DNA from 4 places in the Bacillus sp. m3-13 genome. Region 3 is predicted to be linked to each of the others. Evidence: riboswitches for the same ligand, from Rfam matches in the RefSeq annotation. Region 3 holds a riboswitch; each other region holds the start of a gene.
The links. A riboswitch is a leader RNA that binds a small molecule or an ion and turns the genes downstream of it on or off. The one in region 3 is predicted to bind S-adenosylmethionine.
Positions count from the first base shown of each region.

Region 1: another riboswitch for S-adenosylmethionine. It lies ahead of metK (methionine adenosyltransferase); the one in region 3 lies ahead of mtnK (S-methyl-5-thioribose kinase).
Region 2: another riboswitch for S-adenosylmethionine. It lies ahead of M313_RS0115920 (LLM class flavin-dependent oxidoreductase); the one in region 3 lies ahead of mtnK (S-methyl-5-thioribose kinase).
Region 4: another riboswitch for S-adenosylmethionine. It lies ahead of mtnW (2,3-diketo-5-methylthiopentyl-1-phosphate enolase); the one in region 3 lies ahead of mtnK (S-methyl-5-thioribose kinase).

Region 1 covers NZ_ACPC01000019.1:167,944-175,757, reverse strand. The annotation lists gene M313_RS0111430 (NEW3 domain-containing protein) at 1-2,010, opposite strand, end outside; gene metK (methionine adenosyltransferase) at 2,356-3,555, opposite strand; SAM riboswitch class I at 3,733-3,899, opposite strand; gene pckA (phosphoenolpyruvate carboxykinase (ATP)) at 4,307-5,893, shown strand; gene M313_RS0111415 (alpha/beta hydrolase family protein) at 6,287-7,120, opposite strand; gene M313_RS0111410 (ABC transporter substrate-binding protein) at 7,244-7,814, shown strand, end outside.
Region 2 covers NZ_ACPC01000022.1:72,138-79,951, reverse strand. The annotation lists gene M313_RS0115945 (endonuclease/exonuclease/phosphatase family protein) at 1-496, opposite strand, end outside; gene M313_RS0115940 (PTS transporter subunit IIBC) at 503-2,146, opposite strand; gene M313_RS0115935 (hypothetical protein) at 2,426-2,782, shown strand; gene M313_RS26670 (hypothetical protein) at 2,799-2,921, shown strand; SAM riboswitch class I at 3,668-3,779, shown strand; gene M313_RS0115920 (LLM class flavin-dependent oxidoreductase) at 3,868-4,920, shown strand; gene M313_RS0115915 (ATP-grasp domain-containing protein) at 4,973-5,920, shown strand; gene M313_RS0115910 (YjiH family protein) at 6,114-7,469, opposite strand; gene M313_RS0115905 (HD-GYP domain-containing protein) at 7,614-7,814, opposite strand, start outside.
Region 3 covers NZ_ACPC01000009.1:173,484-181,297, forward strand. The annotation lists partial or broken gene M313_RS26920 (PAS domain-containing sensor histidine kinase) at 1-1,525, shown strand, start outside; gene M313_RS0103075 (methylated-DNA--[protein]-cysteine S-methyltransferase) at 1,556-2,044, shown strand; gene M313_RS0103085 (DUF2087 domain-containing protein) at 2,368-2,964, shown strand; gene mtnA (S-methyl-5-thioribose-1-phosphate isomerase) at 3,390-4,439, opposite strand; gene mtnK (S-methyl-5-thioribose kinase) at 4,443-5,639, opposite strand; SAM riboswitch class I at 5,742-5,901, opposite strand; gene cspD (cold-shock protein CspD) at 6,222-6,419, shown strand; gene M313_RS0103110 (DUF2269 family protein) at 7,321-7,776, opposite strand.
Region 4 covers NZ_ACPC01000012.1:100,366-108,179, reverse strand. The annotation lists gene M313_RS0105365 (2-hydroxy-3-keto-5-methylthiopentenyl-1-phosphate phosphatase) at 1-649, opposite strand, end outside; partial or broken gene mtnW (2,3-diketo-5-methylthiopentyl-1-phosphate enolase) at 646-1,893, opposite strand; SAM riboswitch class I at 1,969-2,074, opposite strand; gene M313_RS0105355 (pyridoxal phosphate-dependent aminotransferase) at 2,161-3,333, opposite strand; gene M313_RS0105350 (carbon-nitrogen family hydrolase) at 3,432-4,214, shown strand; gene ftsY (signal recognition particle-docking protein FtsY) at 4,623-5,621, opposite strand; gene smc (chromosome segregation protein SMC) at 5,641-7,814, opposite strand, start outside.

The sequences.
Region 1 (7,814 bases), on a different contig from region 3:
AATACCAAGAACAATAGAATCATATTGTGATAAATCTCCGGATGCAATTTCTTCATTCGATAACTCTGTAATATCCATCCCTATATCTTTTAGATAGTCTGCTATCTGATCAAATCCACTGTCAATATATCCTACTTTCAAGTCTTCTGGAATTGTAAGCTCGAATGCAATTCCCTTTGAAACCGCCTCATATGGGTAATATTGCTTTCTTATATGATCATAAGAAATCGGCTGTACCGTAGTACCGAAGCTATCATTATCAACTTCCACCATCCCCGCTACTTCGAAAGCTTCCGGAATATCAGTACCAGGTGTTATGGTGAACGTGACGTTTTGGGTTTCTCCCTGCTGTTCAAAATAAACAATCTCTTGGGAAGCCGAAGCACTCCAACCCTCTGGAAGTTCAAGTGAAGGAATTGCTTCTGCTGATCCATTCACATAATTAGTCAACACCATTTCAACCTCTACCGTTTCTGGAACATCCAATTGGTTAATGGCAATTTGATCTGGATTGAGGTCAACAGATACATCTGGAAGTACTGCAACCGTATTGGTCGGTTCCACAATAAAGGAAGCGCTTTCTTTTTGTTGTTTGTACGTTGCCTTTCCAGAAATCATAGATTTCTCATATGGATGAAAATAACTGGCGTTTTCAGGAACTTCTACAGTAAAGTTGACTGATATCTGTTCACCTGGTTTTAGGTTTTTCTTTTTTCCAGGGGTGCTTACATGCCAGTTTTCAGGTGCATTAAGTTCAAGGAGTACATCTTGAATTGATACATCCCCATTATTTTTTGCAGTAACTTTCACAGTAGTTTCCCCGCCTTTGGTTAAGGTTGGGTTATCCACTTCTACCGTCACAGCTAACTCTGAGGATACTTGACTAACTTTAGATAGTTGTTCTTTCTTAACACGTAATTTAAATAGAATGTCATCCTTCAGCGTTGAATCAATCTTACTCTTTTCAACTTTTTTAATCGTTTTGGAAACTTCACTTAGAGCCTTATGACTTTCTTCAAAAGTGTTCGCTCTGGACGGGTATTGTTCAACTACTTTGTTTAGAGCCTTTTGAACTTTAAGAAGAGATCCGCGTACCTGGTTATCTTTTTTGTTTAAATGCTTTGCAGTATCCTCAAAGTTAAAGTCCAAACCGTCAAAAATGGTTTCTTCCTGCTCTAGAATATCACTTTCAGATTTGACCAATTCTAGGTTTACATAGATGGGCTGTACAGGAAGGTCACGTCCCATTCCTTGGCTTTTATGAAGATAGCGGGAATCCTCGCCCAGCTGTGCATATGTTTTTCCATATACTTCATCGATTTCATTCCCTACTTCGATAGAAATCGTTTGGCCGGCAACTGTTTGCTGATAGTTATTTGGCACTTGCCAAGATGCTCCGCTTACTGTTTGTGCAGGCAGGTACATTTTCTTGATCTGCCAAGGTGTAAGGCCTTCTTCCAAATGTTCCGGGAAGATATCCGGATTTGCTGCATCTTCATACGCTTTTAATGTTAGTACATTTATTGCTCTGTGGTGACCATGCTGCGAGTCAACGTTTAAAAAAGATGGAAACACTATTTCGGGGCGATACTCCCTTAATTTTCTGATTAACCGCTCGTAAACGATTTCCTCATCCCACTCTTCTAAAGTTTCGTCCGGAGATTTAGAAAAACCGAAGTCATAAATTGGATCTGATAAATCTTCACTCAAAATTATTAAATCTACATTTGTAACTGCAGATGCCTCAATCAATTCTTCCGAACGGATAATCCCCAGTCCATTACCTAGCTCCAATCCAATCTGGTTCTGTCCTCCTTCACCACGGTTGGCGATCAGGCTACCTGTTCTAACTCCATTACCCAAAGACAGGTAAGCAAGTAAATTACTTCGCTCATCATCAGGGTGCGCACCGGTATTCAAAAAGCTTGTTGTTGTCTTTAATGGATTAACAACTTTCCATAATTCGGGGTCATGTTCCACGGCATAGGTTTTATTATCTACATCTGGCATCAACAACGGAAATAGAAAAATCACTGACAACAGGACTAATGTAACTCTCCTCTTCAATACAAAACCTCCCAGATTTTTTCCATGTCAAGTCTTGTTGAGATGAAACTTGATTCATCCCTCCTTATATGTAGTTAGTAAACTTTCCTTACTATTTAAATATACATATAATTCAAAATAATTTGAACGGTCCTTATTTACTGTTTTTGGTATATAAACCGGTGCAAAAGTACTATTACTTGATATGGAATCATTGGGGAGAACTTAGACTAATGGAAATAAAAAAACGCCAAAAGACGTAAGCACTTTTGGCGCTCCAGTTCTTTGGCGTTTTTTATTAAATATATATTAATCGTTCGCTTGCTCTTTCAAAGCATCTGCTTTGTCTGTTTGCTCCCAAGGAAGATCCAGATCATTACGTCCGAAGTGGCCGTAAGCTGCAGTTTGCTTGTAGATAGGACGACGAAGGTCTAGCATTTTAATGATTCCTGCTGGACGAAGGTCGAAGTTATTGCGAACCAATTCAACCAATTTCTCTTCAGAAACTTTACCAGTTCCGAAAGTATCAACTGCGATGGATACCGGTTGAGCAACACCGATTGCGTAAGCCAATTGAACTTCACATTTGTCAGCAAGTCCGCTAGCTACGATGTTTTTAGCCACATAACGTGCAGCATAAGCACCAGAACGGTCTACTTTCGTTGCATCTTTACCGGAGAATGCTCCGCCACCGTGGCGAGCGTATCCACCGTAAGTATCAACGATGATCTTACGTCCTGTAAGACCAGCATCCCCTTGTGGTCCACCGATTACGAAACGGCCTGTTGGGTTGATGAAGTATTTTGTATTATCGTCAATCAATTCAGCAGGAACTACCGGCTTGATTACGTATTCCTTGATGTTGCGTTGGATACGATCCAAAGAAACCTCTGGGTGATGTTGAGTTGAGATTACGATTGTATCGATACGAACTGGTTGGTCGTTCTCATCATATTCCACTGTCACTTGCGTTTTACCGTCTGGACGTAAGTAAGGAAGAACCTCATCTTTTCTCACTTCAGTTAAACGGCGAGAAAGTTTGTGCGCCAGTGAAATAGGTAATGGCATTAATTCTTTTGTTTCATTACAAGCATATCCGAACATTAGACCTTGGTCTCCAGCTCCGATTGCTTCGATTTCTGCATCTGACATTTGACCTTCACGAGCTTCTAGCGCTTGGTCAACACCCATTGCGATGTCAGCAGACTGCTCATCGATGGAAGTAAGTACCGCACAAGTTTCCGCATCAAAACCGTATTTTGCACGAGTATAACCGATGCCTTGGATTGTTTCACGAACAATTTTAGGAATATCTACATAAGTGGAAGTTGTAATTTCTCCAGCTACCAATACCAATCCAGTAGTAACGGATGTTTCACACGCTACACGTGCATTCGGATCATTTGTTAGAATTGCATCCAGGATAGAATCGGAAATTTGGTCACAAATTTTATCCGGGTGGCCTTCCGTTACGGACTCAGAAGTAAATAAACGACGTTGTTTAGTCATTAAAAAAAGTTCCTCCTTTTTGTTTATGAAAAGCGTTTGACTTCTCTTCACGCACAGCAGTTATATTTGATACGGATCTCAGTTCCTATTGTGATGTTCTATGTTATCTTGTGTAAAAATAGAAAAAACCTTCCCACAAAGTTGAGGAAAGGTTTGATGTCGAGATTTAGCCTTTCACTCTTATCGGTCAAGGTCATAGCCTTGCTCAGGTTTAGCACCTTTTCTCAAGCGACCAAAGACTTGGCCTAATACAAAACAGCGGCGTGCTTTTTCGCGCTCGCTCATCCTTTGAGCAGGTTGCTGGGTTTCATAGGGCCTGTCCCTCCACCAGCTCGGAATAAGAGTATCCGTTCAAGGTTCTATATTAGCGCACTAAAACCTTTCATGTCAACAAAAAAGAGAAATAATTCGACATCAATTTACAGGAAATAATTGCTTCCTTATATGTAGATCTTCTATCTTGAAAAATCTCATTATCATTTTCTTTTACTTCTGGTTGGCAAGGTTTATAATAGGAGAGGACATTTGGTGAAATTTTAGTGGACAAGCATAAAAATGATAACGCTTTCAAACAGTCGATCTAATGCTATTCCACTTGGATAAGCCTCTTTTTCACAAAATGTTAACGAATTCCTATTAATTTTCATAAAATAAGCTAATTAGTATGGACTATTAAGTTAAATGTGTTATACTTTTTAACAGATGAGAAAATAAATAAGCAAATTATTTAATCAAAGGAGAGTTATCCATGATGAAAACGGTTGGGATTGATAATGGGTTAACAAAATTAATTTACGGAAGCAACACGCATGTTCAACTGTCTGTTCCTCAATTGGTAGAAAAGATATTAAACCGTAACGAAGGCTGCCTGACCTCAACTGGTGCAGTACTCGCAACGACTGGTAAATACACGGGTCGCTCCCCTAAAGATAAATTTATTGTAGAAGAAGAAATCAGCAAAGATAAAATTGACTGGGGTACCGTCAACGCGCCTATCTCTGAAGAAGTATTTGATCGCCTATATAACAAAGTTCTCACATACTTAGAAAACAAAGAAGAAGTATTTGTTTTCAAAGGATTCGCTGGCGCCGATGAAAAATATCAATTGCCAATCCAAGTAATCAACGAATTCGCATGGCACAACCTTTTTGCACAACAGTTATTTATTAAGCCAAATGAAGAGCAGTTGGCAAAACATGAAACCGCATTCAGCATTGTTTCTGCTCCGAACTTCAAAGCAGACCCTGTCATAGACGGAACAAATTCAGAAGCATTCATCATTATTTCCTTCAGCAAACGCATTGTTCTGATCGGTGGTACAGAATATGCCGGAGAAATGAAAAAGTCCATTTTCTCTGTAATGAATTATCTTCTTCCGGAAAACGGCATTATGCCAATGCACTGCTCGGCAAACGTAGGACGCGAAGGCGATGTAGCATTATTCTTCGGTCTTTCCGGTACAGGTAAAACGACGCTATCTGCCGACCCTAACCGCAAACTTATCGGTGACGATGAGCACGGCTGGTCTAACACAGGCGTATTTAACATTGAAGGCGGATGCTATGCTAAATGCATTGGTCTGACTCGCGAAAAAGAACCACAAATCTTTGATGCAATCCGTTTTGGCTCAGTACTTGAAAATGTGGTCATTGATGGTCAATCTCGTATTGCTGACTATGAAAACTCTACCTTAACAGAAAATACCCGTGCAGCTTACTCATTGGATGCAATGGACAATATCGTTCAACCTAGCATTGCCGGTCACCCGAATACCATCGTCTTTTTAACAGCGGATGCAACAGGCGTATTGCCTCCAATCTCTAAGCTGTCTAAAGAACAAGCTATGTTCCACTTCCTAAGCGGTTATACAAGTAAACTTGCAGGCACAGAACGCGGAATCACATCACCACAAGCAACTTTCTCCACTTGCTTTGGTTCCCCATTCTTGCCGCTACCTGCTACTACTTATGCAGAGATGCTTGGCAAGAAAATCGATGAGCACAATGTGCAGGTTTACCTTGTTAACACAGGCTGGACTGGCGGAGAATATGGCGTAGGAAACCGCATGAAGCTTTCATACACTAGAGCTATGGTACAGGCGGCACTTGAAGGCGACCTGACAAATGTGGAAGTAGAAAAGGATCCATACTTCGGCGTTTCCATTCCAGTACATGTTCCAGGAGTACCTGATGAAGTGTTACAACCGAAGAAAACATGGAATAATGAAGAGAAATACGACCAGTTTGCACGCGAGCTCGCAGGAAAGTTCAAAGCGAACTTCAAAAAGTTTGAAAATGTACCAGCGGAAGTCCTTGAGATAGGCGGACCTACGGTATAAGAAACATTTTAGGCCAACCAAGGCTATGATAGACTTGGTTGGCTTTTTGTTTTATTGGGGACATATAGAGCTGTTCTATTTGACCATTTTACTCTTTTTAACGGGCGTTCGGGCGTATAGAGCCGTTCTATTTGACCGTTTTCCTCTTTTTAACGGCCGTTCGGGCGTATAGAGCCGTTCTATTTGACTGTTTTCCTCTTTCTAATGTGCGTTCGGGCGTATAGAGCCGTTCTATTTGACCGTTTTCCTCTTTTTTACGGGCGTTTGGGCGTATAGAGCCGTTCTATTTGACCGTTTTTCTCTTTCTAATGTGCGTTCGGGCATATAGACCCGTTCTATTTGACCGTTTCTCTCTTTCTAACGAGCGTTCGGGCATATAGGAGGTTCGCTCTGTTACCGTTCTCCCTTTCCACTACACGTTTCGGGCTTTGAGAAGCCCTCTCTGTTACCGTTTTCCCTTTGTTCCTTCATCCACCTCGTCAACCGCGCAACTATCCTCCGGTTTTCCTGTGGGGGAAAATAATGCGTGTACTCCGAATAATACCACGCCTCCACCTTCTTCCCCATTTCCTTCGCACACTTTTCCAACCTATAAGAATGCTCAATTGAAACGTTCTTATCCTGCTCCCCATGAATAATCAATATAGGCGCATCCAGCCGCTCAAGCTCGAATAAAGGCGTCCTCCATTCATACCGCTCTGGATATTTATTCGGAGTCCCACCTATTACCCGCTTCATCATACGACGCAGATCCACTCTCTCCTCATAGGTGAGAAACATATCGGAAACCCCGCCCCACGACACAACCGAACAGACTTCAGGAAATTCAATCCCTGTCATCAGGGCCATTACACCGCCACGAGAGAAACCGAACACATGAATGCGATCTGCCTTCACTTTTTCATGTCCTACTAACAGCTTAAAAGCAGAAAATGCATCCTCCCTGTCATCTCCAGCAAAGTCCTCATTTCCTTCTCCGCCTTGATTTCCACGGTAAAATGGAGCCATCACCACAAAGCCTTCTGAAGCAAATTGAACAATGCGGCCAACACGAACCTGTCCGACATTTTTTATGCCGCCTCTTAAATATAAAAATCCATCATATTGTCCTTCCGCTTTCGGTTCTGCCATCAATCCCTTTACCTTCAGCCCATCGCTAAAATAGGTCACCGTAAAAACATTGATATGCGGACTTGGTGATGGATATGGAGTTTTTTTAACAATCATCCCGTCTTGCAAAATATTGCCCCCTTTTGACGCACTAGGCATTCACACATATTTAGCCCAAATCATACGCTAATCTATAAAAACATACAAAGCATATGCCCACAATTTCTGAGGAGGTTGAACATGAAAGGTTTAAGAATAGCATTAAGTATTTTATTATCCTTTGCTTTAATTGCTGCCCTTGCAGCTTGCGGTGGCGACAAAACAGAGAAGGTCCGGATTGCTGAAGTTACCCGCTCTATTTTTTATGCTCCCCAATATGTTGCGATTGAAAAAGGATTTTTTGAAGAAGAAGGATTGGAAGTGGAACTGACCACAACTTGGGGTGGCGACAAAACGATGACCACCTTATTGGCTGATGGTGCTGATGTGGCATTGGTAGGTTCTGAGACGTCCATCTATGTGTATGCCCAAGGCTCCAATGACCCAATCATCAACTTTGCCCAACTGACACAGACAGATGGAACTTTTTTAGTGTCCAGAGAAAAACTTGATAATTTTGCGTGGGATGATTTAAAAGGCAGTACCTTCCTTGGCCAGCGAAAAGGTGGCATGCCTCAAATGGCTGGGGAGTTCGTACTCAAAAAACACGGTATTGATCCGCAAAATGACTTGAATCTCATTCAAAACGTCGATTTTGCAAACATTCCTAGTGCTTTCGCTTCCGGTACAGGTGAATTCGTCCAGCTATTTG
Region 2 (7,814 bases), on a different contig from region 3:
CAGTTCCCTTCACTTTTTCAATAAGCTGTTTCATCTGATACTTTGCAGGCTCCTCTTCATCACTCCACCAACCTAGGTGACATGTATAAAAGGACATCTCCTCACCCTGCACTTCAACCGTCACACCAACTATTTTACGTGTTTTCCAAAAGTCCGAATCCGTACTTTTAGAAACAAAGAAGGAATGTGTCTTTTTAATAGAATGGCGAGTCAAGATCGCAAGGCCTTCCTCGAACGTATCATACCCCATATGGGCGAAGTCCCAGACTAACTCGTAGTCTGACACTCCAAGCTTTTCAAGTTCCTGCTGTAAAACAAGGCCGAAGTTGTTTTGTTTAATGTTTCCTTTGACAACTTGGGCATCGATGCTTTGACTAACCTCTTGAAGAGCGATGACATCGTATGCTTGTTCCTTAATGGCTCGAGCGATATGCTGTATCTTTTCCATTTGGTTCTCTTCCTGCCAAGAGTGGCAGTTTAAGGTTAGTAGTTTCATCGTTTATTACGCTCCTAACAAGTCTTGTATATCAGATTTGATTACATCAGCTTTTGGTCCGTAGATCGCTTGTACACCGCGGTCTTTCACAATAAGTCCAAGCGCACCTTTTTCTTTCCATGCCGCTTCATTTGCAACTTTCTCTCTATCTTTTACTGTCACACGCAGACGAGTCATACATGCATCTACATCTTCAATATTTTCCGCTCCACCAAGCAAGCCGATAATCGCAGGTGCCAAAGAATCTGCTTGTACATTTGCAGCTGCACCGTTGCCAGTGCCTTCTTCTTGCTCGATATAGTTTCCGTTACGTCCCGGAGTAGGGAAATTGAATTTCTTAATCATGAAGTTCGCTACCGCAAAGTTCAATCCGAAGAATACTAGACATGCAATCACAAAGTTCACTAGATCTAACCATAAGCCGGCTTTTACAATCATCGGTGTACGAGTAAGCAACTCAATTACCCCGAATGCATGAACACGAATATCAATAATATCAACAATAGCGAAAGCTAGTCCTGTCATAATCGCATAGATTACATATAACACAGGAGCAGCAAACATAAACATAAATTCGATTGGCTCTGTAACACCAGTCAAGAATACTGCAAGACCTGCAGATAAGAACATAGACTTGTACTTTTTACGCTTATCTTTGTCCACATTGCGGTACATCGCATAAGCAATACCAATCAATGCTGCACAAGAGAGAATCATTTGTCCTACTTTAAAACGAGCAGGCACCACTTCGCGTAGAAGCGCTTCATAAGACTCTGTGTCACCAGCTGCAAGGAAGTTGTTAAGATCGGCAATCCAAGCTAACCATAATGGATCTTGTCCTGCTACAACAGAACCAGCGCTGCCGCCAGTTAGAATTGTATAAGTCCCGCCAAGTGACGTGTAGTTCATTGGCACCGTTAACATATGATGCAATCCGAAAGGCAATAATAGACGCTCTAATGCACCGAAAATGAATGGTGCAACGATTGGCGCGCTGTCTCTAGAAGAAGCGATCCAAACACCGAAATCGTTTAACAATCCTTGAATGAACGGCCAAACAACACTCAATACGATACCAGCGATAACAGATCCACCAATTACAACGAATGGTACGAAGCGTTTACCGTTAAAGAATGATAAGGAATCTGGTAATTTACTATAGTTGTAAAATTTATTGAAAAGGTTAGCACCAAGGAAACCAGCAATGATACCAACGAATACTCCCATGTTTAACGCTGGTGCACCTAATACAGTAGTAAAGTAGTCACCAACAACTAGTTCTTGTCCAAAAAGAGTGGTAAATGTAGCTTCAGGGTCTGCCACCATATCGTTGTTAACCCCAAAGATTGCACCAGTGATACGGTTGATAAGAACGAATGCAATCAGTGCAGCGAAAGCTCCTCCTGCACGTTCTTTCGCCCACGATCCACCAATGGCAACCGCAAATAATACATGCAGGTTGGTGATGATTCCCCAACCAATATCTTCCATCACTCTTGCAATCGTTTGCACAAGAGCTAAGTCTCCGCCAGTCATCCCGACCAACTTACCAAGAGAAATCATAATACCAGCAGCAGGCATAACCGCAACCACTACCAGCAAAGCTTTACCGAATTTCTGCCAGAAATCAAAAGACAAAAAGTTCTTCATTTTTTAACAGCCTTCTTTCTATAAAAGTTCTATTTTTTGTTGAAAACGAATTCATTTTAGTGTAAAACAATGCACATCTAGTGCAACCGTTTGCATTTTCCTATTGTATGGGATGTGGGTGAACAATGCAAGCAGAAAATATTATTTTAATAAATTTTTAACAAACTATAACAAGATGTAAGAAAAAATAGAAGAATGCAACTTTTGTTGGAAGTATATACAGGTTCCGTGAAAACGAGTACACTGTTTCCGTAATGTATGAAGAAAAGGAGACTTGATATGAAAAAGTGGATTTTCTCTATGATACTTGTTTTAGTAATGGTGCTATCTGCCTGCACAGAGGAAGCGAACAATGTGGACACTGCCGATTCCAAACAAGTTCCTGCTGACCAGAGCGGGGAAACGGTAACCGTCCTTATGAATATACAAATGGAAATGATTCAGACCATCCGCAAGCATCTCGAGCCTGTAACATCCTATGAAATGTCAGCAGGTGAAGGAGATCTTGAAGCAGCCGTTGAGGCTAGTAATCGTATTGCCAACGAACTTCGTGGAATTGAGATTCCGAAGAACTTGGATGATGATCTTAGCGCGGATATGAAGGATTCCATCGAGTTGTTAGCTCTATATTTTTGAAGAACGTGCTGCAGCCTTGTCAGAAGGCTCAGATGGTGAAGAAGTGACAGCTGCATTGGATACTTTCCACCAGAAAATAGGCGAAGTCTTTGAAGAGGTAGGCTTGCATGCCCCTAACTTCGAAAAGGATGTCTATTAATAGTTTTATGCGAAACGCCTTCCTGGTATGGGGGGCGTTTTTTGGTGGGGAATTAAGGTAATGGTCGGGATGAAGACCTCAGTGGAAGGAATTCAGGCTTGGAAGTGTCTTCATAAAGTGGATGAAGACCTTAGTGGGAGGATTTCAGGCTTGGAAGTGTCTTCATAAAGTGTATGAAGACCTTAGTGGAAGGGTTTCAGGCTTGAAAGTGTCTTCATAAGGTGTATGAAGACCTCAGTGGAAGGAATTCAGGCTTGGAAGTGTCTTCATAGGGTGTATGAAGACCTTAGTGGGAGGGTTTCAGGCTTGAGAGTGTCTTCATAAGGTGTATGAAGACCTCAGTGGAAGGAATTCAGGGTTAGAAGTGTCTTCATAAGGTGGATGAAGACCTTAGTGGGAGGGTTTCAGGCTTGGAAGTGTCTTCATAAGGTGGATGAAGACCTCAGTGGAAAGAATTCAGGCTTGAGAGTGTCTTCATAGGGGGTATGAAGACCTTAGTGGGAGGGTTTCAGGCTTGAAAGTGTCTTGATAAAGTGTATGAAGACCTCAGTGGAAGGAATTCAAGCTCAGAAGTGTCTTCATTGCCGCCCACCCCCGCTCAGCCTCCCCAAATCCCCCATCATCAATTCCCCTACAAGCTAATAAGCTATAAATAACACCAACTTTATTTAGCTATCCGAAATACTTGTCCATTCCCAAGTTTCGTGATAGGATTAGTTTAGATAATAATAATTGAATAGTAAGTTTTCTTATCAAGAGAGGTGGAGGGACTGGCCCTGCGAAGCCCGGCAACCGTATGGTACAAACAACCGTACAGGTGCCAATTCCAGCAAGACAAACGTTCTTGGAAGATAAGTGGATGTTACGGGCTTGTACTCAAACTTCTTCTTATCGAAGGAGTTTTTTGTTTGTCTACATACACAAACATTTAAGGGGGAAGCGTGAAATGAAGTTTGGATTTTGGTTGCCGATATTCGGCGGTTGGTTGAGAAATGTAGAGGACGAACAGATGCCGCCGACTTTTGATTATGCAAAAAAAGTGATCCAACAGGCAGAACAGCTTGGTTTTGACACCACTTTAATTGCCGAGCTTTTCCTAAATGATATTAAAGGACCGAAAGAGGACTCATTGGAAGCTTGGTCGACTGCTGCAGCTTTGGCAGCCGTTACAGAAAAAATTGAAATCATGACGGCGATCCGGCCTGGTTTTCATAACCCGGCAATTGCGGCAAAAGCAACCGCAAATATCGATCATATCAGTAACGGGCGATTCACTCTCAATGTCGTCTCGGCTTGGTGGGAAGGGGAGGCTCGTCAATATGGCGGGATTTTCACTGAGCATGATGAGCGTTATGACCGCACAAAGGAGTTTATTGATGTCCTTAAAGGCTTATGGACAGAGGACTCTTTTACCTATGAGGGAAAATACTATCAGTTGAAAGACACAAAACTTCACCCTAAACCGATGCAGCGCCCAAATCCGATACTTTACGCAGGTGGCGAGAGTCCGAAAGGGAAGGAAGTTATCTCCTCACACTGTGATGCCTATGTCATGCACGGGGGCACGGTGGAGGAAGTGGCGGCGAAGATTAATGATATGAAAGAAAAGAGAGCTAAGACACCGAATCCTCCTTTTCAATCCTTTGGGATGGCTGCTTATGTCATATGCAGAGATACGGAAGAAGAAGCGGAGGCGGAACTTGCCCGGATCACAGCTGTTAAAGAATCAGATGCGTATGCTGGATTTAAGGACTTCACAAGCAAATCACAGCTTGAACAACAAATACAACTGCAGGACTACTCTGTATCGAATAGGGGATTGCGTCCAAATTTAATAGGCACGCCAGAGCAGATTGCTACAAGAATACAAGAATTCGAGAAAGCGGGCGTGGACTTATTGCTATTACAGTTCTCCCCGCAGCTTGAAGAAATGGAGCGCTTTGCCAAAAAGGTGATGCCACTTGTAAAGTCGAGGACAGAAGAGCTTGCCCAATCATAAAAACCAAGCAGAGAATACACTAGCATATATGCATAAAATGGAGGCAAACATCGTGAAAAAAATCTACATTATCCATGAAAATAAAGAGTGGACAACACATTTAACTAATAGATTGGAAGAGTTGGGATTGCCATATGAAGAATGGCATTTAGACGAAGGAGTAGTTCCTTTGACGGAAGAACCACCTGAAGGCGTATTTTACAACAGAATGAGCGCCTCCTCCCATACAAGAGACCACCGCTTTGCACCCGAGTTAACAGGAGCGGTACTGGCGTGGCTCGAGCACCATGAACGAAAAGTGCTCAATGGAAGTCGTGCACTTCAGTTGGAATTAAGTAAGGTAAATCAATACACGGCCCTAGAAAAAGCTGGAGTGAGAACGCCAAAAACGATTGCAGCGGTAGGCAAGGAACATATACTGCAAGCAGCTAAACGAATAGGATCGAACTCCTTTATTACGAAACATAACCGTGCTGGAAAAGGACTTGGGGTACAACTATTCCACTCCACAGCCTCCCTTGAAGAGTACCTTTACGGACCTGATTTTGAAGAACCTGTAGATGGCATCACGTTGATCCAAGAATACATTCAGGCGCCAGAACCTTTTATTACCCGTTGTGAGTTTATTGGCGGGAAGTTCATGTATGCCGTTCAGGTCGATACATCAGAAGGCTTTGAGTTGTGCCCGGCCGATGCCTGCCAGATCGGGGACCTGTTCTGCCCTGTAGGCGAAGAAGTCGAAGAAAAGCCGAAGTTCCGTATCGTGGAAGGCTTTGCCGACCCGATCATTGAAAAATATGAAAACTTCCTGCAAGAAAACGAGATTCAGGTAGCTGGTATTGAGTTTATCCGCAACAGTCAAGGTGAAATCTTCACTTATGATGTCAACACCAACACTAATTACAATGCAGACGCGGAAAAAGCAGCCGGGAAATACGGCATGCTGGAACTTGCAAAGCTACTAGGAAAAGAGCTAGAGGGCTCTGTAATACATCTGTAGAGTTTCGCTCCAGGTGTTCGCTTTCCGCGGGACGGTGCTTGAGCCTCCTCACAACGCTTCAGGGGTCTCAACCTACCGTTACTCCCCCGCTGGAGTCTCACACCTTGCGCTTCACTCTACAGAGGATTCACATTAAAAAAGCTATCCCAAAGTCCCCAACAGGACTCTAAGGATAGCTTTTTACATGCCACTATTAAAAGAAAAACACATGCGCCATGAGCGCGATAACCGGTAACGTAATCAATGTACGTAAAATGTAAATCACGAACATCTCCCAAAGCGATACAGGAACTTTAGAACCTAAGATAACGCCCCCAACTTCAGAAAGATAAATCAGCTGTGTAACAGATACTGCCGCGACTACAAAACGTGTTAACTCGCTTTGAATATCAGAAGCTAAAAGTGCTGGCAGGAACATGTCCGCAAAACCAACAATAAGGGATTCAGACGCTTTAGCCGCTTCAGGAATTTGCAGTAACTCTAGCAACGGAATGAATGGCATGCCAAGGTAAACGAAAAGGTCTGTGTTTTCAGCTAGAATCAAGGCAATCGTACCGAATGCCATAACAATCGGTGCAACCCCCATCCACATATCAAGGACATTTTTTCCGCCGTCACGGAAGAACTTACCTGCGCTCTTATTTTTAGAAGCGCGCTCTACCGCTTGGGTGTATCCCCATTTTAACGGTGAATAGCCGGCAGGGATCAGTTCTTTCTCATCTTGTTCTTCTCCGTTATAATACTTATCCGCTTTTCTGGATAAAGGAGGGATACGCGGCATGATGATGGCTGCTACAAGTCCAGCCACCCCAATCGTAATGTAAAATGGAATGAACATGGACCCAAGTTTCACTTGCGTAATAACAACAAGGCTAAATGTAATCGAAACGATCGAGAAAGTAGTCGCAATAACCGCTGCTTCTCTTTTCGTATAATAACCTTCTTCGTACTGCTTACTTGTTAATAAGACCCCGATGGTCCCATCTCCAAGCCAAGAAGCTAAAGCATCAATGGAAGATCGCCCGGGAAGTTTAAATAAAGGACGCATGATTCTCGTCAATAGTGCGCCAAACATTTCCAACAATCCAAAGTTTAATAATAACGGCAAAAATAAACCGGCAAAAAGGAATACTGTAAATAGTACTGGTAGCAAATCGTTTAGAATGACAGACCCTGTAACCTCACTCCAGACAACCTCTGGACCAAGTTCAAATAAGGTCATAATGGCCAAGATCATCGCTAAAACTCTTACAACGGTCCAGAAGATAGACACGTTCAGTAACGTGTTAAAGAATCCTGGCTCTTTTGTAAAAGAGGGCTTCACCAGCTTGGTCACTACCGTTGCGATGGCAGTGATGGTAATGACCCCTGTCATAATGTAGGGGATGCTACTGCCTAAAAGGTCTCCTAACAACCCAGCAAAAATGGCAATTGGAATCGTTAACTCGTCATCGTACATGACAGGAAACATGAATAATAAAATTCCTATGATAGAAGGAATAATAAATTTTAATTTATCTGCTGTTCTAAAAGATGAATGGTTTTTCAATATAATAATCTCCTTATGCGTAAATATGCAACGTTAGTTATTTTAATACATTTCTCAAACTTTTCAAAGGTAGTTACTGGAATTATGTATTATCTTTCACTTGGATACCCCGAAACCAAGTGGTAGCAAACCTACATTAGCCAATCAATTCGCAAAGTCGAGAATCTCCAACTCTTTATTTTTTCTAAGGTCAATAAAGTGATCATCGACCTTGATAATCGGCAGGTGCGGTTCATCGGAATGGATGAAAATAATTTCTGCAAGTTTCCCGTTATTCAGAACCACTTCTTCGCGAAGATGATTGGAAAGAACATATCGGACAAACGGATAGACGATGGCTGGATT
Region 3 (7,814 bases):
TAGTTCTCCATACAGGTGAGCGTAAGACCTTTGAGGTCACCATTACTGCGAATATTTATGATGATTACTATTTAGCAATAATGAGAGATGTAAACGGAAAAAAGGAATATGGAGCTGCAGCTGAAAAAAAGCGAAGAGCGATTCAGGGAAATGTTTCAACACGCATTAGACGCGATTGTATTGGTAGATAATAACGGCCAAAATAAAACGGGCAAATCCTGCGGCAAGTAGAGCTTTCGAATTACCTCTTGATGATTTGGTACGCGCGAAGCTTCATGAATTTGTTCCTAAAAATGATAAAAAGGTCTTTTCCATTGTAAAACAGTTTGGGGCAAGAGGTGAAATAAGAGAAGAACTTGAGTTTCATATGCCAAACGGACAGAAGAAGCTATTAGAGTTCACCGCGAATAAAGGAATAATCGATGGTTTTAACATGATAATATTTAGAAACGTCAGTGAACGAAGAAAAATGGAGAAAGACTTGAGGGAAAGCGAACAGAAATTTAGAAAGATTTTCAATAATGCCATGGATGGCATACTTTTATGGGATAACAAATGTAATATTATAGATGCAAACCCCAATGCCAGCAAAATTTTGGGTCTATCAAAAGAAGAATTAATGAACAATTCCCTTCATTGGTATATTCAACATGATCAGTTGAAAGTAATTCAGTCACAGTGGGAAGAGTGTCCTGAAAGCGAAGAGTTAAGTGGAGAGGTTTGCTTGGAAGGGGAACGTGGGGCTAAAATCATTGAATACTCTGCCAAGAAAAACGTCATTGAAGGATTGCATATGACAATTTTCCGTAATATAACGGAAAAAAGGGAAATGGAAAATCAACTTAGGAAGTCAGATACCCTGACCGTCGTTGGAGAGTTGGCCGCGGGAATTGCCCATGAAATAAGGAACCCGATGACAGCGTTAAAAGGATTTATACAACTCTTACAAAATAGCATGGGAGAAGACCAATATGCCATGTATTTTGATGTCATCACCTCTGAACTAAAGAGAATTGAATCCATTATTACCGAATTCCTCGTATTGGCAAAGCCACAGGCTATTTCATATCAGAGAAAAAATGCGACAGTCATCATGAAGGAAACATTGGATCTGTTAAGTGCCCAAGCATCGTTAGAGAACGTTCAATTTATTACATCCATTGAAGAAGGGTTACCGGACATTTATTGTGAACCAAATCAACTAAAACAAGTATTTATTAATATACTGAAAAATGCCATTGAAGTTATGCCTAAGGGAGGAACTGTATCAGTTGCCCTTGAAAAAATAGAAGGAGAGCAGGTACTGATTTCCATTAGGGATGAAGGAACTGGAATTCCAGAAGATAAGCTGAAAAAGCTTGGAGAACCTTTCTATACGACAAAGGAACGTGGAACAGGGCTTGGGCTTATGGTAAGCTATAAAATTGTAGAAGAACACAATGGGACCATAGAAGTCAGCAGTAAGCTTGGCAAAGGTACTACCTTCCATATAAAATTGCCGATCGGGTCACCTACCGTCCGTTAAATTCGGACAGAAGAAAGAGGGTATCTAGATATGTATCAATACAGCAGCACCCCAACTCCAATAGGTACTATATATGTTATTTGTCATGAAGATTATTTAGTTAAAATTGAATTTGATAATGAATTCCTTCAAAAGGATCAGGAAGGTAATTTATACAATTACACACCTAACGATCCATTATGTGAATCGGCTATATCCCAACTTCAAGAATATTTTGCAGGTAAGCGCTCTGAATTTGAATTACCAATTCAAATGGAAGGAACAACTTTTCAAAAGGAAGTTTGGAAGGCATTGAGCAACATCCAATATGGAGAAGTGAAATGTTACCAAGACATTGCCAAAGAAATTAACCGACCGTTGGCAGTCAGGGCGATCGGACAAGCGAACCGAAGAAATCCGCTGCCTATTGTGATACCTTGCCATCGGGTCATTGGGAAGAATAAAGAACTAGTAGGTTATGCTGGAGATAAAATTGGGATGAAAGAAGAATTGTTAAAATTAGAAGGCATTTTAGTATAGAGCAGAAAAGAATAGAATGTTGAAGCTTTGTGCGATAGTGTTTATGCTGTCGTACTTTTTTTTGCTCAAAAAGTTGTAAGCATGTATCACTTTTTCATTTTCTTCATATAATTTACTAAAACTAAAAAAGTTGCTCAAGGGCAAAACTGGAGATGCCCAAAATGGGGAAAAATAATAAAATCATCTTTTATACAGAAGTATTAACCAAACTAAACGTTATCAGTGCGGAAGAAAAAGGATCCATCTTAAAGAAAGATAAGAAAAAAGGTTGATTTCACCATCTAATTAGATTACTATCTAATTAGATGATTATCTAATCTAAGGTGAAGGAGTGGATTATCCTGCAACTGGATAAACTCGTCAACTATTATAAAGTCATGGGCGATACAACCAGAATCAAATTGCTGGTCTTGTTATCAACCGAAGAACCGCTAAGTGGACAAGAATTAGCAGAAAGATTAGGGGTAAAACCACCGACGATTTCCCATCATATTGCTAAGCTAAAAGAAATAAGTGCCGTGTATGAAAGAAGGGAAAAAAACACTGTCTTCTATTACTTAAATCAAAAGGCATTAAGACAACATAGTGAAGGTCTTTTTATCGTGTTAGAAAGAAGCGGAAAAGGGGAGAGGACGATGGAAGAGCAAAAAGAGAGAGAACAAATCTTGCAAAATTTCCTTGCTAAAGATGGAAAATTAAAAACCATTCCTGCGCAAAGGAAGAAAAAATTGATTATCTTTGAACATATCCTCAAAGACTTGGAGATGGGGAAGAAATACAGTGAAAAGGAAATCAATGAACATATTAAACAATTCCATGAAGACTATGCGACGATACGCAGGGAATTCATTATTAACCATTACATGTACAGAGAAGCAGGAATATACGAACTAAACCCAACAGAAATGTGGGCGAAATAAGAACAAGGGGTCATTTAAAACTATTAAACTTTAGTTGGTTAATCGCCGCTGTTACTTTCCGCAAATGGCTGCGCTTTCCGCGGGGCGACCTTGAGCCTCCTCGGCAAGCCTGCGGGGTCTCAACAATGTAGCTACTCCCCCGTAGGAGTCTACGCCATTTGCTTCAATCCACAGCTAAATTATTTGGTGAAATAAGGCCACCTTGTTGATTTCTGTGGAAGGGGCGAAGACTCCTCGAAAATGCTAACGCATTTTCTTCGTGCGATGAATTGCTGTCGAAGTCTTCCTTGTCCTATGGGAGGAAGGGACAGGGAAGACCCCGCAGGGCATTAGCCAAGGAGGCTTCCGGACCGCCCATGGAAAGCGAAGCGCCTGGAACAGAAATCAACAGTAAGTGTAATTTTAATGAAATTAAATATTATCTATTAAACTTTAAAAAGTGCAGGGATAGCTTTTGTGTAGTCGCCTCTGATAATGCCTTTTTCGGTAATGATGGCGGTAATCAGTTCATTTGGCGTTACGTCAAATGCCGGGTTGAACACGGAAATTCCATCAGGTGCTATTTGTTTCCCTCCGAGGTGGGTAACTTCTTCTGGGCTTCTTTCCTCAATCTCGATTTCCTCCCCAGTTTGCTTCGATAAATCGAAAGTGGATAAAGGGGCAGCTACATAAAACGGAATGTCAAAAGCTTTAGCTAAGATGGCAAGTCCATAGGTGCCAATTTTATTTGCAGTGTCCCCGTTTGCGGTGATTCTGTCAGCTCCGACGATGACAGCCGAAATCTCCTTGGTCTTAATGGTGTGGGCTGCCATGTTATCCGTAATTAACGTTACATCTACACCGGATTGCTGGAGCTCCCAGGCAGTTAGTCGGGAGCCTTGCAGAACGGGTCTTGTTTCACAGGCAAAAACACTTAAAGGGAAATTCTTTTCTTTTGCCAAATGAAATGGAGCTAATGCTGTGCCATAACGAGCCGTTGCAATAGAACCTGCATTACAGATGGTCAGCAGTTTATCATTTTTTTGGAACAAGGAAAGTGCATGCTCTCCGATAAGTCTGCATGTTGCTTCATCCTCTAGCTGGATTTGAATCGCTTCATGGACCAGATTTGTTTTTGCTTCGTTTATGGAAGAAGCTTGCAAAGACACTTGGATAAGACGGTCGATTGCCCAAAAAAGGTTGACGGCTGTAGGGCGAGAAGTTGCCAAGTAGTCCCGGTCCTTTCTCAACAGACTTTGAAACTCAGCTAAACTAGCAGTATTATAGGAATTAGCAGCGAGTACAAGCCCGTATGCTGAAGTGATGCCAATTGCAGGCGCACCTCTTACTTTAAGGGTGACAATGGCATCAAAGACATCATGAATGGTATGCAAATCGATGAATACCGTTTCTTGAGGCAATTTCTGTTGATCTAATAATTGAATATAAGAATCTTTCCATTCTACAGAGAGCGGTAGATTAGTAGTAATTGACATAAATTATTCATTCCCTTTTATTTCATTCTTAAGAAGTGATTCTACATCATGAATGTTACGGATGTTTGCTGCATTTTTAATGAGTGTTTGCCCTAATAACAAAGCTTGTTGTTTTACGGAAATTTTTCGCTTATAAGGTTGGATCGTATCAAGGTCAGCTACATGCGCTAAACCAATGGTTCGGCGAATGACCTCACATCCGGCAAAGCCAATTGCATCTGTAAAGACTTTTTTCAGGAAAAAATCTAAATATCCTGGTGTTTGAGTGAAGTGTTCTACGCTTTCCGTCTTCCATAAATCAGAGAAAGTAAAAGTGAATCCTTCCCAGACTTGATACAAGTGGGAAATGATGCTAGCCCTTTGACTGTCGTCTCGTGTGATTGCTTGTAAGAGGATATTGGCAAAGAACTGTCCAACATCAAAGCCAATTGGTCCGAAAAATGCAAATTCAGGGTCTATTACTTTCGTATCTATTTCACTAGCAAAGATGCTTCCGGTGTGTAGGTCTCCATGAAGAAGTGCTTCTCCGTTTGTCAAAAATGTGTATTTCAACTTTGCTACTTCAAGCTTTAATTCTGCATCATTCCAAATTTCCTCAACCGAACCAAGCAGCTCAGGCTCGTAAACATTCGTTTCACTTTCATAAAAAGGATCTGTAAATACTAGATCTTCTGTTATCTTACAAAGCTCTGGATTTGTAAAAGCCTGTTGGAGTTTTTTCTTGTCCTGTTGATTCAATCCAAAATCAGAAGTGTAAAAAAGTGTTTTCGCTAAATATTCCCCAATATGCTTAGAAAGAAGCGGAAAGTTCTTGCCCTCTAGAAAACCATTTCGGACGATTTCCAAATGGGAGAGGTCTTCCATGATCGTAATCGCTAATGCCTCGTTTGTATAATAAACTTTCGGAATAAGATTAGGTACCAAAGTGGCTGCGTTTTTCAAATAATTTCCTTCTATTGTTGCCCTGTGCAAGGTCAACGGCCAGCTTTCACCGACAACCTTTGCATAAGGCAATGCCTGTTTAATAATAATACCTGTGTTATTTTCGTCCCTAATGTGAAAGACAAGGTTTAAATTTCCATCACCGATTTCACGGCAATGCAAGAGTGCACCTTCTTTGAAGAATTCAAGATCTTGCGCTAGTGTAATTGCGGTCGATTCTGTTAACGGCTCATATTCTGTAGTTGCTGTAATTGTCATATTTATTACCCCCGTGTCAAAATATTTATGATAAGCGGGGCGATTATTCAAAAATAAAAGCCCCTTTCCATAAGAAAGAGGCTTGAAGAGTAGACTTCTCCCCTCTTATCTGCCAGAAATAACTTCTGCTGGAATTAGCACCGTGCCTTATGAACAAATTTGTTCGGCGTCCACAAAAGTGTCACGCCCTGTCTCACAACAGTATTACGGTCGGTTGCTGGGTTTCATCGGGCCAAATCCCTCCACCTGCTCTTGATAAGAGATCACAATCATTAAATTGTGAATGTATGAAATTGTGTGAAAATTATTGCTTGATGAAAATAATAACAAGACGCTGGGAAAATTGTCAATAAGTTTTTTGAAAAATCTTTGTTGCGGTCAATATCAGATTATTAAAATAATTAAATGTAATTGTATGAATTGTTTGGTTAAAACCTTGAAAAATTACTAGGCACCTGTTATTATTAAACTATTATTTTTGTTCGGGAAATATGGAAAGTCAGAAACATGGTTTCGTCTTGAAATGTTTGAAAGAGCAAGAATAGTAATATTTACGTGGGTTAACCACAAGGAGGAACAAACATGTTACAAGGTAAAGTAAAATGGTTCAATGCAGAAAAAGGTTTCGGATTCATCGAAGTTGAAGGTCAAGACGACGTATTCGTACACTTCTCCGCAATCCAAGGCGAAGGTTTCAAAACTTTAGAAGAAGGTCAAGAAGTTTCTTTCGAAATCGTTGAAGGTGCTCGTGGACCTCAAGCTGCTAACGTTACAAAATAATGCTAGCCAAATAGAAAAGGACTCCATTGCGGAGTCCTTTTTGTTTTAGGAGAATATACAATACAGTCGATTTCCGTTCCAGGCGCTTCGCTTGCCTGCGGGCGGCCCGTGAGCCTACTCGGCTGCGCCTGTGGGGTCTCACCTGTCGCTTGCCTGCGGGCGGCCCGTGAGCCTACTCGGCTGCGCCTGTGGGGTCTCACCTGTCCCTTCCTCCCGCGGGCGTCTGCGCGCCTTCTACTACAATCAACAAGGTGACCTCATTCATCAAAGGGGTTATGAAACAGCACATAACCGAGTTAACTGAATCAAGCATTAACGTTACATTTACGCAATTTCCAGCTGTGGATTGGAGCAAATGGCGTAGACTCCAGCGGGGGAGTAAAGGTAGATTGAGACCCCTGAAGCGTTGTTAGGAGGCTCAAGCACCGTCCCGCGGAAAGCGAAGTCATTTGCGGAAAGGAACAGCGGCTAGTTGAAAAATGCTGTATTATCATAATATTGTCTCTTTTTTACAAAAAAATGGTTCGGACATTTTTCTTATTTCTTCGGTCAAATAAACGATTTGGAATTGGGGAGGGTTTGGACATAATATTTGAGGGTTGGTCAACTTTTAGGGGGTGTTTGGACAATTGAATTTTAGGTTCGGTCAATTTCAGCAAAACTTCGGTCAACTATTGAAATTCTTCGGTCAACTTTTCGAAATCTTCGGTCAAAACCTAAAAATCTTCGGACATTTGGAACTGAACAGGCATCACCGACCATTATTCAACTATAAATGCCACCCAAAACCTGTATCAGTACCAACCTGCAGTTCAATTCGCTTAATCAATATAGGCCAACACCTCCACCTAATAAAGCCAAATAACGATATCTTTCAGCTGCAAAGGAGATGACCTATAGATCAAGATGGTTTGATGATCATCAAGATAAAAATGAGAAACCCTAGAATGCAGACTAACCAGTAGAGATTACTAATCTTGTGGAGAGTGGCGTCCTGCTGGGCCGGAAGTTGAGTAGAGGCTCTGTTTTCAGGGTGCAGCAGCCAACGCTGAAGTTCACTAAGGGCAGGAGAGATAAATCCGATCACAATGACTTGAATGGAAAGATAAATAACAAGGGAACCAAAAAGCCAAACTTGGAGAATAGAACCATAGTTGCCAAAGAGAACTAGCAGTATGCCAGTGATTACGGCAAGTGTTCCACCAATTTTAGGGAAGTAGTCAAGTTTGTGTTGTAATAGGATATTGTGTCGAAGATCTGAAATGGTCTGATGCTTTCTTAGAAGTATATTTCCGAAAAATGTGGGACCAATTCCGATGACGGCAACCAAGACATGAATCAGTACAAGCCATTTCATAGGCATCCCCCCAATGCTTTTGATACTTCAATATATGA
Region 4 (7,814 bases), on a different contig from region 3:
GTTTTTTCAAGATATCCATCACATCATAAAACGTTTCGAACGGAGAAAAGGCAATGGAGTGCTCCTCACACTTTTTAATCAGAAAGTCCCTCGCTATCACTTGATCCGCAAGCTTTGCCGCTTCTAAATCTGTGATGGAATCGCCAATCACAATTTTATAAGTATCAGATTTGACAAGTTTTCTGATAATCGATGGCTTGCAGCAACCACAATCGTTGTCACAGTCCACATCACACTCATTAGGCCAAAGGATGTTTATGGTTTCCCCATCAAAATCAGAGCCATTGCAATAGATGTTCTCCTCTTCTATCATTCCTTCCAAAAGTGGTTCCACAAAGAAGTCAATACCGCCAGAAACAATATAAAGGGGTATTCCTTCTTCTTTTGTAAAAGCCACAAACTCATTAAAGCCTTCCCGTATCTCAGCGTGACCTAGTATATATTCAGTAATTGCTTCCTTTTTCTTAGAAGGAAGCAAGGAAAACATTTTCCCTACCCCTTCTTTGATGGAGATTTCTTGAGATAATACCTGATTTTTTATTTCGTCCCATTCTTTTGGAGCAAACTTTTTCATAATGGCAATGATATTGTCACTATTGGTGATGGTTCCATCAAAGTCACAAAAAATCATTTGTTTATTGGCATTCATGTTGTAACCTCCACACTTCCCCACTGCTTGAGGGCCACCTCTAACTCCGGATGCTTTTGTGCGTATGATGTCAATGATTCCCCAGCTTTTACCGCATCTACTGCCTGACGAAAAGCTTTTGCTCCGGCAGCCCCACCAAGCTTATGCCCGTGCACCCCGCCTCCTGCGTTGATGACCGCATCGTTGCCAAAATCCTGATAAAGTAGTGGTACGAGTCCAGGGTGTATTCCAGCTGAAGGGACAGGCAGTGTCGATTTAAACTGATTGTCTGCTACTGTCAGAGCGTCCCGGATACCGAGCGCCTGTTCCTTCGGCAATGCCACACTTCCGTAAGGAGATGGGAATAAAGAAAAGTCAGCACCTGCATAGCGTAAAAGTTTTCCTAACAACAACTCATTGGAAACGCCATAAAATTCTGATGGGGTAACCGCCCCACTAACCGCCGGATGCGCCATAATCGGAATGGATACTTCCTTGTCTTCAGCCAAACTTTGAAGTGTATCAAGCCCATAAGCAAAAACATTGAATAGCAGAAAATCAGCACCTAATTCTACCGCTTCTTTTTGCTTTATCTTTAAGCTCTAACGTACGACCTGTCAGATTAACCGCATATCTTGCACGATGTCCTGTCTCTTCCTTCACTTCCTCTAGAATCCTTTTTGCCTTCGTTAATCCTTTTTTCAAAAGGGGTAAGGTCGTTTTCAAACAATATTTCATCATCCTTGATGAAATCAACTCCCCCTAGAGCCTGTTCCTTCAACTGATCCGTTAAATAATCAAGGTCCCTGCCAATCACCCCTTTGAAAATGCTCATCACAAATGGTCTATGATGTACGCCAGTAATGGAGCGAAGCCCTTCTATTCCGAATTTCGGTCCAGGATATGCTAGCTTCAAGTCATTGCTGAACTCAAGATCAATCAACTTAATTTCCCCATCTAATGACAACTTGCCAAATACCGTGGTTAAAAATCGCCGGCAAGTCATTGCTATAATTGAAACTAGGATAAGCAATTTGGATAATGCCACGTGTCACCGTATTCCCTAAATAAGAATTCACCCTGTCATTTGACGAGAGCTCTTTCACGCTTACGACTCTGCCTTTATGCTTTCTCAATTGCTCCTGTTCAAGCTGCGGAAGTTCAGTCCAGGACCCGATGGTAAGTCCAAGTGCGATCCCTTCCGCTTTTTTTTCGAGATTCCCGTTATGATCATGAACCAAATAGGTTGCTAGAATTTCTGACATTATGTACACCCTTTCTAACGATGATAAAAAAACAAAAAACCCCTTCCATAAGAAGAGGTTAGTCTATCTAACGTCCTCTTATCTATCAGCTTTTTGCTGCAAGATTTAGCACCGTGCTTAACTGAATAAGTCGGTTGCCGGGTTTCATCGGGCTAGTCCCTCCACCTGCTCTTGATAAGATTGGATTATATATAAAATTCAAATTATCTAAATACTAAATTCTAGTTGAGATTATGCCATCATTTTGAGTTTATGTCAACAGACTATTCAGAAAATCTTTAACCCTCTGATTCGTTGAACTACTTCTTGTAATCTTTCTGTACTGGTTAATAAACCGACGCGCACATAACCTTCCCCAAAGGATCCAAAGCCAATACCAGGTGCCACCACCACATGGGCTTCTTCAAGCAGTTTGTCTGCAAACTCCTCAGATGTGTATCTTTCCGGAACTTTTAACCATGCAAAAAAAGAACCTTTTGGCGCCTTTACTTCCCAACCAATTTCCTGTAATCCATGAATAAGGATGTTTCGTCTCTCCTCATACAAATCTACCAATTCTTGAACACAGGTTTGTTTATCTAACAAGGCAGTGGCAGCCGCCTCTTGGATCGCGCCAAAAATACTGACATACATATGGTCTTGCAATAGATTGATCGCTTTGATCACACTTTCATTCCCCACTGCAAACCCCACTCGCCATCCGGCCATATTAAAAGTTTTCGACAATGTATAGATTTCAATCCCGACATCTTTCGCACCAGGAGTTTGTAAGAAGCTAAGTGGTTTTTTTCCATCAAATCCGATTGCACCATATGCAAAATCATGAACCACGCAAATATCGTGCTCATTTGCAAGGTCTACCGTTTCTTTAAAAAATACAGAATTCGCTACAGCCCCTGTCGGATTATTGGGGTAATTGAGGAACATAAGCTTAGCCGCTTTTAAGACTTCCGGATTGATATCTTCATAGTTTGGTAAAAAATGATATACTTCTTTTAAAGGCATGTATTCCATTTTCGCTCTGGCCAATGCCACACCAGACCAATAATCAGGATAACCCGGGTCTGGGACAAGCACGGTATCCCCTTCATTCAATAAACATTGGGGGATTTCTACCAGCCCAGCTTTGCCACCAAAGAGTATGGCCACTTCAGTTTCTGGATTTATGTCCACTTCATATTCTCGTTTATAAAAAGTTGCGATCGCTTCTTTAAAAAAATGATGACCCTGAAAAGGGGAATATTTATGATGATTCGGTTTTTCGGTTGCTTCCTGTAACGACTTTACAATATGTTCAGGAGTCGGTTGGTCAGGGTTTCCTTGTCCAAGATTAATAACATCATGACCTTGTGCAACAACCTTTCCCACTTTTTCAACCAATGAAGCAAAGAACTGTTTAGGCAGTGTATTTAATAATTCAGATTGTTGAAAGTGTTTCACCTTTTTCACCTACTTAAAAAATTCTTGAAATCCTAGTCACAAATCATATATTGTTAGATTCAACTTGTAAAGTATTTTTTCAACGGGGGGATAAAATTATGAAATGGAAAATAGCTTGTATTCAATTTGATGTAGCCTTTGGAGATCCCAAAGCAAATATAGAAAAAGCATGTGAACTACTGACATTGTCAGGTAAGGATCGACCAGATATCATTGTCCTTCCTGAACTTTGGTCCACAGGTTATGACCTCGAACGCCTTGATAAAATTGCAGATTCCGGCGGTTTTGTCACTACCAAATTCCTTAAATCTGCTGCAAAAGAACTTAAAACCCACATTGTGGGTGGTTCTGTCGCCAAAAAAACGAACAAAGGAATTTATAATACGATGATTACCGTCAATAAAGATGGCGAAGTTGCCGGCGAATATAGCAAATTGCACCTTTTTCGCTTGATGGACGAGCATCACTTCCTTCAGCCAGGAAAAACGGATGGGATGTTTGAGCTTGACGGAGAAACTTGTGCAGGATTCATTTGCTATGATATCCGTTTTCCTGAATGGATACGCGCGCATACTACAAAAGATGCAAAAGCGATATTTGTTGTGGCAGAGTGGCCTTTGGCTAGGGTTGATCATTGGCGTACACTTCTCATTGCGAGGGCCATTGAAAACCAGTGCTATGTCATTGCATGTAACCGTTCTGGTGCTGATCCGAAGAATGCTTTCGCAGGACACTCGATGATTATCGATCCTTGGGGAGAAATTGTGGCCGAAGCTGGCGAAACGGAAGAAATCATTACAGCTGAAATAGATTTAGATAAGGTGGCGGAAGTAAGAAAAAGAATACCAATCTTCGAAGATCGAAGACCACAATACTATTAATCTCTTTTGTTGATTGGTGAATTGCTGCTGTTCCTTTCCGCAAATGGCTTCGCTTTCCGCGGGACGGTGCTTGAGCCTCCTCACAACGCTTCAGGGGTCTCAACCTACCGTTACTCCCCCGCCTGGAGTCTTCGCCATTTGCTCCAATCCACAGCTGAAAATTGAGTAGATGTAACGTTAATGCTTATCCCGTTAACTCGGTTAGATGCTTTTTCATAGACCCTTAAATTAATGAAACCTTCTTGTTGATTGGAGTGGAAGGCGCGCAGACGCCCGCGGGAGGAAGGGACAGGGAAGACCCCGCAGGCAAACAAAGCGCCCGAAACGGAAATCAACAGGTTCCCACACTTTCTTCTCTATATAAAAGCCGCCCGTCAGAGTGGAGGGGCGGCAAGTGATGATATTTTTTTAGCTTTCTTGTGCTTCTTCTTTTTCCATCATATCTGCAAATAATCCGTACACATATTGCTCTGCATTGAACTCCTGCAAGTCTTCTGCTTTTTCCCCTAAACCGACAAACTTGACCGGAATCTTCATTTCATTTCGGATAGCAAGAACGATTCCGCCCTTTGCGGTGCCGTCAAGCTTCGTCAAAACGATTCCCGTAACATTCGTTGCTTCAGAAAAGATTTTCGCCTGGCTTAATGCATTCTGGCCTGTCGTCGCATCCAGTACTAGCAGAACTTCATGCGGTGCACCCGGAACCTCGCGCTCAATTACACGCTTCACCTTTTCCAGTTCCTTCATTAAATTGACCTTGTTTTGAAGTCGACCTGCTGTATCACATAGAAGCACGTCAACTTTACGAGCTTTAGCCGCTTGGAGTGCATCATACATAACAGCTGCAGGATCTGAACCCTCTGATTGCTTGATCACATCCACTCCAACACGTTCACCCCATACTTCAAGCTGGTCGATCGCGCCGGCACGGAATGTATCTCCCGCTGCAAGAAGAACACTCTTTCCCTCTTGCTTCAGTTTCTTAGCAATCTTTCCTATAGACGTAGTTTTCCCTACTCCGTTTACCCCTACAACCAGAACAACCGTTAAGCCGTCTTGTTGAAAGTTGATGGTCGGAGACACGTCTTCTCCTGCTTGATAGATCTCCACCAACTTTTCAGAAATGACACTTTGAACCTCGCGGGGATCTTGGATGTTGCGCCGTTTTACTTCCATTCTAAGCTCATCAATCAATTCCATCACGGTGTTAACGCCAACATCCGCTCCGATTAAGATTTCCTCCAATTCTTCGAAGAAATCTTCATCGACTTTGCGATAACGAGCGACAAGGTCATTTACTTTACCAGAGAAGGAATCACGAGTTTTCGTTAATCCTTCTCTGAATTTTTCCGTTACGGAATCTGTTTGGGTGGTAAGCTTTTCTTTCAACTTTTTAAAGAAACTCATTTTCTCATTCTCTTCCTCTCTATTTAACAAGTTCTTTGGATTCTTCTAACCGGACAGAGACCAATTTAGAGACACCGGATTCTTGCATCGTTACTCCGTAAAGGACATCACTGAATTCCATCGTTCCTTTGCGGTGGGTGATGACGATGAACTGTGTTTCTTGACTGAACTGCTTTAAATATTGGGCAAAACGGTGTACGTTGGCTTCATCAAGCGCCGCTTCCACTTCATCAAGGATGCAGAACGGCACAGGTCTCACTTTTAATATTGAGAATAACAAAGCAATTGCCGTTAAGGCTCTTTCTCCCCCTGACAAAAGACCAAGATTCTGCAGTTTTTTACCAGGAGGTTGTGCCACAATATCTACGCCAGTATTCAGCATGTCTGACGGATCTGTTAGCACAAGATCTGCCCTTCCCCCTCCAAATAAAGAGCGGAACACATCGTGAAAATGCGCACGGATATTGGTGAAGGTCGTCTCAAAGCGTTTTTTCATTTCCTCATCCATCTCACCGATAACCTGGAATAAGGTGTCTTTTGCTTCTTGAAGATCGTCCTTTTGTTCCTTAAGGAATGTATATCGCTCGCTTACTCGATCATATTCCTCTATTGCAGCGATATTGACTGTGCCAAGCTCCGCGATGGCAAGCTTGATCAGTTTCAACTTTTTACGCGCTTCTTCTAACTCCATCTCAAGTGGATAATCTGCTTTTGCCGCTTCAAAGGATAGCATATACTCTTCCCTTAAATGGTGAAGTCTATTATCTAATTCCACATCCAGGCGGTTCATTTTCACTTCTTCCGCCTTCAAGACTTCAGAAAGTTGTTTATACTGTCTTTTTAAATCTTTCAATTCAAGCTCTTCTTGTTCCACCTTTTCGTGGTAAGAAAGCCTTTCTGCACGACGTTCCGCTATAAGCTTCATAGTGGTATTTTTGTCTTGTAACTTTTCAGCCGCAGCCACTTCCAGTTTTTGTTCACCTGAAGAATTATCATTCATTTCACTTTGTAAAAGAGAAAGATCTTCTTTAATGTCGGTCAACCTTTCTGTGGCTTGTTTAAGGTCTGTTTCAATAGTATCCACTTTTTCTGATTGATTAGTAAGCTTTTCTTTTTTACCCGCATAATCAACTTTTAATTGAGTCAGCTCATTTTGTACGGTTTCTTTGTTTGCATGTTGCTCCAACCTTAAGGAGTTTAGCTCGGCAATCTCTTTGTCTAGAGCAGCAATCTGCATTCCCACCGTTTTCAATTCAACATCTAACTTTGCTTTTTTGTTGAGGGCATCCTTCATGGAAATGGTGAGCTGTTGCTTTTCATAGTCATATAAACTTAAATGTTCATTGACGTTTTTCTCTTCTAGTTCCACTTCCCGAAGTAAGCTTGCAACCTGCTGTTCTTTATATCTTAGTTCCTCGCCAGTTCCCTTAAGTTCTATAACTTGAGACTCTTTCTCTTCTATTTTCTTCTTAAGTGTCTTGACCTGATCTTCAAGCAGGGCTGTCTTATTCTCCATCTCTTCTAGTTTAGCTGAAATAGAATCAAGTTCACGACCTCGACTCAAGAGAGAATTCGATTTTTGCTTAACGGCTCCGCCTGTCATAGATCCACCGGGATTTACCACATCCCCTTCTAATGTCACGATGCGGTAACGGTGCTGAAGGATGCCTGCCAACGAGTTGGCTCCTTTTAGGTCTTTAGCAATGACAATGGTCCCCAAGAGGTTATTGACGATATTTTCATAAGCTTTGTCGTACTCCACAAGCGAAGCAGCTATTCCCACAAAAGCTTCATGTTGACTAATCTGATTCACTTGATAGTCTGATAATGTCCTAGGTTTCATGACCGTCATTGGCAGGAACGTCGCACGGCCAAAACCGTTCTTTTTCAGGTATTGGATGGATGTTCGCGCATTTTGCTCATTGTCCACCACGATATGCTGTGTCGCACTGCCAAGGGCTATCTCAATTGCTGTCTCCACATCCTGATTTACTTGGATAAGTTCTGCAACAGCCCCTTTAATCCCAGTAAGCCTATTCTCATCCCTGGCTTTCAGAATTTCTTTAACACCTTGAAAGAATCCTGTAAAATCTCCTTGCATGGTTTCTAGCATTTCTTTTCGAGCACGTGTTTGCTGTAAGAATTGGTACGCTTGATACAAGGTTGTTTCTTTTTTCTGATAGGACTGCTTAA